Regions from separate parts of the Bacillus sp. SD127 genome, predicted to be linked through region 2. Evidence: a T-box and tRNA genes for the amino acid it is inferred to sense, from the RefSeq annotation. Region 2 holds a T-box; the other holds one or more tRNA genes.

Region 1 (4,639 bases), 590 kb from region 2:
TCCTTATCATGAATGGTAGTTTTCAATTGCTTTGTCTATAAAACCGTTCGCTTCATCAAGCAATGTCTTCGCTTTGTTTTGATCTGTGCTGGTTTTGAGCATAACAATTGCTGTTTTGACATGAAGATTCGCCTGTTCAAGTGTGTATTGCGCTTTCTCATAAGAAACGTCTGTAAGGCTTTGAATGATGCTGATGGCGCGTTCTTTTAGTTTTTTGTTGCTGACATTGACATCCACCATCAAGTTTTCGTAGACCTTGCCGATTTTGACCATTACAGCGGTGGATATCATGTTTAGAATCATTTTATGAGCGGTTGCGGCTTTCATACGTGTCGAGCCTGTAATGGCTTCTGGCCCGACGACGACTTCAATGCTGTGATCAGCGTGTTTGCTGATGGCAGATTGACTGTTACAGGTAAGGGAGACGGTGTTTGCTCCGATTTTGCGGGCGTATTTCAGCGCACCTGCTGCATAAGGCGTACGGCCGCTTGCTGCAATCGCGATCACTGTATCGGCTGAGGTGAGATGGATGGATCGTAAATCCTCGGCCCCTGCTTCTTCATGATCTTCAATCCCCTCAGCCGCCTGCAAAAATGCGTTGGGACCGCCGGCCATTAATCCGATTACCTGATCAGGACTGACGCTGTAGGTCGGAGGACATTCAACTGCGTCCATCACACCGAGTCGGCCGCTAGTGCCTGCACCTGCGTAAATGAGCCGTCCGCCATTTTGAAAGGATTCATACGCGCATTCGACGGCTGCTTCGATATCGGGAAGGACACGCTGAACGGCGGCAGCGACTTTGATATCTTCATTGTTAATCATTTTTAAGATATCGAGGGTATTAGCTTTGTGTATTTCCGATGTTTGGCTATTGCGTGATTCCGTTGTAAGATTGTGAAGATTCAATTGTTCTGACATGAGGATGCCCCCTGTGTAAAAATAAATATATCTCAATATTCAGTATATTCATTTCTGTTATGATATTTCAACTATCATTTTTAATTTTTGAAACTTTATTTCAAAAGAGGCTATAAGAAATAATGAAGTATCAGCTGTTCGCCAAGCGGCCCGATTTTTCGGCGTCCTTTATCAAGAAATCCGGTTTTCATATATAGCTGCTTTGCACGGGTGTTCAGGTGATTGACGGCTAAAATGATTTCATCGCACCATGGGAAATACCCGTTAACAAAAGAGGGGAGCTGAAGCATGGCTTTTTTCGCATAGCCTTGTCCGTGGTGGGCAGAGTTTAATGATAAGGAACTGAGCAATAAAGCAAATGGATTGTTGGAATAGGGAGCAATGGTTTCTTTTGACGTATGTAGAATGAAAAAGCCTATTGGCAGATCACCTTTTAAGATAACAACCGGATAGCGCTCCTGTATGCTTAGAGCATGAGTCAGCACCTCTTTAGGGAGAGCGGTAAAGCGTTTGTCATCATTGTGTAAAGTAAATGCGTAAAGCTCCGGCAAATGCTCAGGCTTATAGAAGGATAAAGAGATATCTTGCATCATGATGAGCCTCCTTACAATATGTCGTCTAACTGGTTTTCAGAAATTACACGGTACCCCGCTTGTTTTAATAGCGCGGCGGTTACTCCGTTTCCAGCGATTTTTTTGCCTGAAAATGAGCCATTATAGATGAAATTGCTTCCGCATGATGGGCTGTTTTCTTTCAATATGACGGCAGAGGCGTTGATTTCTTTTGCGTAGGCCAATGTTTGGGCCGCGCCCTTCATATATAAATCTGTTACATCTTCTCCTGAAGACGTTATGATTTTCGCGGCTCCACTAAGAACATCCTCACCAGTGCCTCCGATGATTTCTGCTGGTTCTCGGGGAGTGGAGAAGCCGCCGAGAAGTTCAGGGCAAGCCATCACTGCTTGTTTTTCTTCAATCAGTTTTCGGATTTTCTCTGATGCGGCATGCGAACCGTTGTATCTGCATTCAATGCCGCCGAGGCAAGAGCTGACTAGTATCATATTGGTTTCTCCTCTCTTAATTCGATCTATATCTATCTTAAAATAAATGATAAATGTTAGGAGGCTTTTTCAGTTAAAAAAGGGGTTAAAAAGTTTGAAAATAAAAAATTTAAATTTCCTCTTTACAAAAGGGGGGGAACCTGTATATAATAACTTTTGTCAGCTCGACGAGAACACAAACGGCCCGTTGGTCAAGCGGTTAAGACACCGCCCTTTCACGGCGGTAACACGGGTTCGAATCCCGTACGGGTCACCATTTGGAGGATTAGCTCAGCTGGGAGAGCATCTGCCTTACAAGCAGAGGGTCGGCGGTTCGAGCCCGTCATCCTCCACCATCTTGCCGGTGTAGCTCAATTGGTAGAGCAACTGACTTGTAATCAGTAGGTTGGGGGTTCAAGTCCTCTTGCCGGCACTGTTTTTCTTAAAAATATGGAGGGGTAGCGAAGTGGCTAAACGCGGCGGACTGTAAATCCGCTCCCTCAGGGTTCGGCAGTTCGAATCTGCCCCCCTCCACCATCATTGGGCTATAGCCAAGCGGTAAGGCAACGGACTTTGACTCCGTCATGCGTTGGTTCGAATCCAGCTAGCCCAGTCACAGACACCTTTTGATCAAAGGTGTCTTTTTTCTTTTTGAAAAAATCATTCCAACTTCTAACTGTTCAGTCTGTATAATAATTTTAAAAATATGTTAAGGTAGTTTATTCACAAATTGCCATCTACACCCTGCCAAAAATTTGTTAAACTTATTTTATAAAAAAATTGAAACCTTTAGAAACGAAGCTCGTATACATACAGACCGGTGAAGGCAGAGGTTAGATAAATATGGAAATGATGATTAAAAAGAGAATTAAGCAAGTCAAAAAAGGCGATCAAAATGCATTTGCGGACATCGTAGATATTTACAAGGATAAAATTTATCAGCTTTGCTACCGTATGCTTGGCAATGTGCATGAGGCGGAAGATATCGCACAAGAGGCTTTCATCAGAGCGTACGTCAATATCGACAGTTTTGATATCAACCGGAAATTTTCAACTTGGCTTTATCGAATTGCGACCAACTTGACCATTGACCGCATTCGCAAAAAGAAGCCGGATTATTACCTCGATGCAGAAGTGGCGGGTACAGAAGGCTTGACGATGTATTCCCAAATCGCCGCAGATGGAGTTTTGCCTGAAGATGCAGTCGTATCGCTGGAGCTTTCACACACGATTCAGCAGAAAATATTAAAGCTTCCTGACAAATACAGAACTGTCATTGTATTAAAGTATATTGATGAACTCTCATTAATTGAAATCGGCGAGATTCTGAACATTCCTGTGGGGACTGTAAAAACGCGGATTCACAGAGGCAGAGAGGCTCTTAGAAAACAATTAAGGGATCTTTAAGTGGGGTGATGAAATGAGCTGTCCTGAACAAATTGTGCAGCTTATGCATATGCATCTTGATGGAGATATCCTTCCGAAAGATGAACAAGTATTAAAAGAACATCTGGAGGCATGCGAGGAATGCAGAAAGCATTTTTATGAGATGGAAAAATCCATTGCGCTCGTCCGGAGCACATCGCATGTCGAAGCCCCCGCCGATTTTACCGCTAACGTCATGGCAAAATTGCCTAAGGAGAAGAAAAGAGCTTCTGTGAAAAGATGGTTCAGATCCCATCCGGTTATCGCGGCTGCTGCGGTATTCATCATTTTGATGGGCGGAGGATTGTTAAACAGCTGGCACAATGACCACAACTTCAGCGTGTCGAAGCAGCCGAATCTGGTCGTGCAAAACAACACTGTGATCGTGCCTGAAGGTGAGACGGTCAAAGGTGATGTCACCGTCAAAAACGGCAAGCTGATTATTAAAGGGAAAATAGACGGGGATGTAACCGTTGTAAACGGAGAAAAGTATATGGCCTCTGCTGGACAAGTCACCGGTCAAATTGAGGAGATTAATCAATTATTCGACTGGACATGGTATAAAATGAAGTCTGCGGGGAAAAGTGTATTCAATGCATTAGACCCGAACGGAGAAGAGTAAAGCGTGTTGTGCGCTTTACTCTTTTTTTAGGTTCTCAAACGGCTGGCATATTTCACTTGCCAAAACGAAATGTGGTATAATGGGCTCGCTATGTAAAGTACATATGCGTAACACATTAAACTTCAAAATACGAAATGACTGAATTCTTGGAGGACGAGGAAATGGCTTTTGAGGATATCCCTTTTTTGCAGTACCTCGGCAATGCCGTTGATATTCTCCTTGTTTGGTATGTGATATATAAACTGATTATGGTGATACGCGGCACGAAGGCGGTTCAGCTCTTAAAAGGAATCGTTGTGATCGTGCTTGTCCGTATGGCCAGTCAATATTTGGGCCTCAGCACGCTTCAGTGGCTGATGGACCAAGCGATAACATGGGGATTTTTAGCAATTATTATTATCTTTCAGCCTGAGCTGAGAAGAGCGCTTGAACAGCTTGGACGGGGCCGTTTCTTCTCGAGGAGCGGCACGCCGGTTGAGGAGGCGCAGCAGAAAACAATTGAGGCTATAACGAAAGCGATCAATTATATGGCGAAACGCCGGATCGGCGCCCTTTTAACCATTGAGCGGGATACGGGTATGGGGGATTATATTGAAACGGGCATTCCTTTGAATGCAAAGGTCAGCTCTGAG
Region 2 (4,639 bases):
TGCTGTTATTTGTCATGGTTTCTCCGGATTTGCCTTACTGGCAGCTTGCGGTTCTGACATCTGTCATGAATCTTGGTGTCGGCATTACGGTTCCTGCCATGACGGCTGTGATTATGAAGACAGCGGGACAGGAGCATGCCAATATCGCAGGAACAGCTTTAAATGCCAACCGGCAAATCGGGGCATTGGTTGGCGTAGCGGTTTCCGGAGTGGTCATTCATCTGTCCGCCACTTGGTACACCGGAGCTGGGTTTACGTTTTTGATGATGGGCGCGGCATACAGTCTGGCCGCATTCCTTGTGTGGCGGTTTCTGACTTTTCATAAAGAAACGTCCGCTTCCGCATCATCTTAAAATCGTCCATTGTCTTTTCAAGGAATATATAGTAAGATATATGAAATTATTCAAACAGGCACTGATAAGGACACGAGATGCTTTTTACGGTTTCCAGAGAGGGAAGGATCAGCTGAAACCTTCCTAACGCAGAGAAAGCAGCTTACCGCCTTTGAGCCGTATCGGGGAAATTAAGTATCTGATACCGTCATGCTGCGTTACAGCACCGAGCCGACGAACATGTATGTTTGTTGGGAATTTGGGTGGAACCACGAATTTTAACACATTCGTCCCTTGTGAGGGATGGATGTGTTTTTTTATATGAGTCAATATATGCGATGAAAAGGACATGAATGATGTTTACGGTTTTCAGAGAGGGAAGAAAAGGTGCGAGCTTCCCAGCTTAGGAATATCATTTACCGCCTTGGAGCAGCGTTGGGGAACAGTCAGTATCCAATGCCGTTTATGCTGCGTTACAGCACCGAGCCGATGAACATGAAAGTTCGTTGGGAACTTGGGTGGAACCACGGGTTAATCACACACACTCGTCCCTTATAAGAGGGACGGGTGTGTTTTTTTATATACATATAGAAATGCGATGAAAAGGACATGAATGATATTTACGGTTTTCAGAGAGGGAAGGAAAGGTGCGAGCTTCCCAGCTTAGGAATATCATTTACCGCCTTGGAGCAGCGTTGGGGAACAGTCAGTATCCAATGCCGTTTATGCTGCGTTACAGCACCGAGCCGATGAACATGAAAGTTCGTTGGGAACTTGGGTGGAACCACGGGTTAATCACACACTCGTCCCTTACAGAGGGACGGGTGTGTTTTTTTATATACAACAATTAATAAGGAGTGTTTGAAATGAGTAAACATGTTAGTATTCAGCTTCCGGACGGACAGGTAAAGGAATATCCGAAAGGCACTACAGTCAAAGAGGCGGCTGCGTCCATCAGCTCCAGTTTGGAAAAGAAAGCAGCAGCGGGACAGGTTAATGGCCGGCTCGTTGATGTCAGCTTCAAGCTGGAGGAAGATGCTGAGCTTTCAATTATCACACTGGATTCTCCAGAAGGCTTGCAGGTGCTTCGCCATACATCAGCGCATGTGCTGGCTCAGGCAGTGAAACGGCTGTACGGCGAAGTATCTTTGGGAATAGGGCCTGTCATTGAAGACGGATTTTATTATGATATGAAGCTTGATCGGAGTCTGACTTCCGGAGATGTAGAGACCATCGAAAAAGAGATGAAGCATATTATAAACGAAAATATGGATATCAAGCGAATAGAGGTTTCTTACGAGGAGGCTGAAGCGCTTTTTGCAGAGAAAGGCGAGCCGTTTAAGCTGGAAATTTTGAAAGACATTCCGGGCGGGGAGAAAATGACGCTGTATCAGCAGGGAGAATTTGTTGACCTGTGCCGCGGGCCGCATCTTCCTTCAACAGGAATGATCAAGGCGTTCAAATTAACACGGGTGTCGGGTGCTTATTGGCGAGGAGACAGCCAAAATGAAGTCCTTCAGCGGGTGTACGGTGTTGCGTTTCAAAAGAAAAAAGATCTCGAGGCGCATCTGCATATGCTGGAAGAAGCAGCGAAACGGGATCACCGCAAGCTGGGAAAACAATTAGAGCTGTTTATGTTCTCGGAAGAAGCTCCGGGAATGCCGTTTTATTTGCCAAAAGGGCAGATTGTCCGCAATGAGCTGGAACGCTTTTCGCGTGAACTGCAAACAAATGCCGGCTACGCCGAGGTGCGTACGCCGTTTATGATGAATCAGCGGTTATGGGAGCAGTCGGGGCACTGGGACCATTATCGCGACAATATGTATTTTTCGGAAGTAGATCAGACTGCATTTGCAATGAAGCCGATGAACTGCCCCGGCCATATGCTCATCTTTAAAAACAGCCTGTACTCCTATCGGGATCTGCCGATTCGTATGGCGGAGTTCGGCCAGGTGCACCGCCATGAATACAGCGGTGCTCTAAACGGAATGCTCCGCGTCCGGACGTTCTGCCAGGATGACGCGCATATCTTTGTTCGGGAGGATCAAATCGAGAGTGAAATTAAAGAAGCCATTCGGCTGATTGACGAGGTATACCGCACATTCGGTTTCGAGTATACGGTTGAGCTTTCCACTCGCCCGGAGGATTCATCAGGTGAAGACAGCGTGTGGGAAATGTCTGAAAACGCCTTGAAACACGTCCTTGAGGATCTGGGTCTTCCTTATGAAGTAAACGCAGGGGATGGAGCGTTTTACGGAGCGAAAATCGATTTTCATATTAAAGACGCTCTGAAGCGGAGCCACCAATGCGCCACAATCCAGCTTGATTTTCAAATGCCGGAAAAATTTGATTTAACATATATTAATGAGCACAATGAAAAGGTTCGTCCCGTCGTCATTCACAGAGCGGTATTCGGCTCAATTGACCGTTTCTTCGGCATTCTGATCGAGCATTTTGGCGGAGCTTTTCCAGTCTGGCTTGCGCCGGTGCAGGTCCAAATTATACCGGTTTCTCACGTTCATATGGACTACTGCGAAAAGGTGCAGTCTGAGCTAAAGCGGCTCGGGATAAGAGTCAATATTGATGAACGCAATGAAAAGCTTGGCTACAAAATCAGAGAATCACAGATGCAGAAAATCCCGTACATGCTGGTGCTTGGGGATCAGGAAGTGAGTGAAAAGGCGGTAAACGTCCGTCAATTCGGACATCAGAAGAGTGAACAAGTTCCTTTTCAGGTATTTAAAGAGAATATTGTCGAACAGGCGAAAAATCGAAGCATGTAGGAGAAAAGTTGCGAATTCGCTGTTTGCTTTTTTGACTTTCCCTATCTGGTATCAGTAAAATAATAAGTAATCATATCGTTCGTATGTTATGAATGCATCTCGAAATGGGGAAATCTACATGGATCATGACAAACTGGAAGCAAATTTGCTGGATCACGCACTAACAAAATATTTGAAAAGCACGAAACTATTAGATGAAGCCACCGTTCCGAAACATGTGAATAATGTAAGAGGATTTATTCTGCGGATTATATATCGACACGGGAGCTGCACCATAAAGGACATTCTAAAAGAGGTCACGCTGTCTCCGTCTGCCACCACAACCGCTCTGAATCACTTAGAGCAGGAAGGGTTTATTAAGAGATCCAGAAATAACAATGACCGCCGGACCGTTTGGATTACGCTTTCTGAATCGGGGCAGGCAGCGGCTCTTCAGATGATTCAAAATCGCCAGCAGCTGATTGACGGCATGTTTGAACGTTTGACTGCCGAAGAGAAGGCAGCGTTTTTAGCTATTATTGAAAAAATGACGAAATAGAGATGAAAAAGCCGGCTTGCGAAGCGCCGGCTTTATATCAGATTATTCCATATCGCTTAGGCGTTTGCCTGCGACCGCGTAATGGTCTTTTCTCATTTCTTCTATAAAGACAACAATTTTTTCTTCAGAGGCACCGGTCGTTTCTTTCACGGCCTCTGTTACTTTCTCAACTAGATTGCGTTTTTGCTCGTCTGTACGGCCTTCAAGCATTTTGACGGTTACGTATGGCATAGGTGTGAATCCTCCTTTATATCGTTTCCTCTCTTTAGGAAAAGAGGCTTCTTATAGTATACTGAATAAAGTAAATTCTTGCATTTTTAGAAAGAGGGATCATCTCACTTGGACCGTTTTTTATATTACCCGTTGTCTCTAATGCCATATCTGGTCATTACCTTAATTGTTTCGTTTACAATGCATGAACTCGCTCACGCCTATGTCGCATATAAATTTGGTGACAATACGGCGAAAAAAGAAGGAAGACTGACGCTGAATCCTATCAAACACCTTGATCCGTTCGGGACCATTTTGATCCTGGTGGCCGGCTTTGGATGGGCTCGCCCTGTTCCCGTCAATCGCCGTTTCTTTAAGAAACCTCGTCTGGCCGGCGTACTCGTATCCATTGCCGGGCCGATCAGTAACCTGATTCTTGCGTTTATCGGTTTCTCTTTGTTAGTGTTGATGCATGCTTACGGAATGGAACTGCTTGCGGCATTCAGTACAGGACTGGACCAGTTCTTTTCAATCTGGATACAGCTGAACCTCATTCTGTTTTTATTTAATCTGCTGCCGCTGCCGCCGCTCGACGGCTATCGTATTATTGAAGATCTCGTCCCGCCGGGGGCGCGTGCCAAGATGACGCAAGCGGAAAGCTACGGCTTTATCGTCTTTTTGGTACTGTTTGTGACACCGCTCGGATCCTACGTGCTTTGGCCAATGCTCAATGCCGGAAGAGATTCGATTTTACATTTGTTTTCAGCGATATTTCA

The links. A T-box is a leader RNA that pairs with one kind of tRNA and senses whether it is charged. The one in region 2 lies ahead of thrS (threonine--tRNA ligase), so its partner is inferred to be a tRNA-Thr.
Region 1: it has a tRNA-Thr gene. The T-box ahead of thrS (threonine--tRNA ligase) is inferred to sense a tRNA for this amino acid. The anticodon was not compared.

Annotation. Positions count from the first base shown of each region.
Region 1 is NZ_CP191226.1:4,071,166-4,075,804, reverse strand. Features, by position in the region: gene murQ (N-acetylmuramic acid 6-phosphate etherase) at 7-921, opposite strand; gene ACQVGS_RS21075 (GNAT family N-acetyltransferase) at 1,032-1,514, opposite strand; gene ACQVGS_RS21070 (2-thiouracil desulfurase family protein) at 1,526-1,981, opposite strand; tRNA gene ACQVGS_RS21065 (tRNA-Glu) at 2,163-2,237, shown strand; tRNA gene ACQVGS_RS21060 (tRNA-Val) at 2,241-2,316, shown strand; tRNA gene ACQVGS_RS21055 (tRNA-Thr) at 2,321-2,393, shown strand; tRNA gene ACQVGS_RS21050 (tRNA-Tyr) at 2,413-2,497, shown strand; tRNA gene ACQVGS_RS21045 (tRNA-Gln) at 2,502-2,573, shown strand; gene sigW (RNA polymerase sigma factor SigW) at 2,804-3,367, shown strand; gene rsiW (anti-sigma-W factor RsiW) at 3,381-4,007, shown strand; gene cdaA (diadenylate cyclase CdaA) at 4,169-4,639, shown strand, end outside.
Region 2 is NZ_CP191226.1:392,465-397,103, forward strand. Features, by position in the region: gene ACQVGS_RS02060 (MFS transporter) at 1-353, shown strand, start outside; T-box leader at 406-630, shown strand; T-box leader at 662-888, shown strand; T-box leader at 922-1,146, shown strand; gene thrS (threonine--tRNA ligase) at 1,199-3,115, shown strand; gene ACQVGS_RS02070 (MarR family transcriptional regulator) at 3,234-3,653, shown strand; gene thmT (2-hydroxymuconate tautomerase) at 3,696-3,884, opposite strand; gene ACQVGS_RS02080 (site-2 protease family protein) at 3,993-4,639, shown strand, end outside.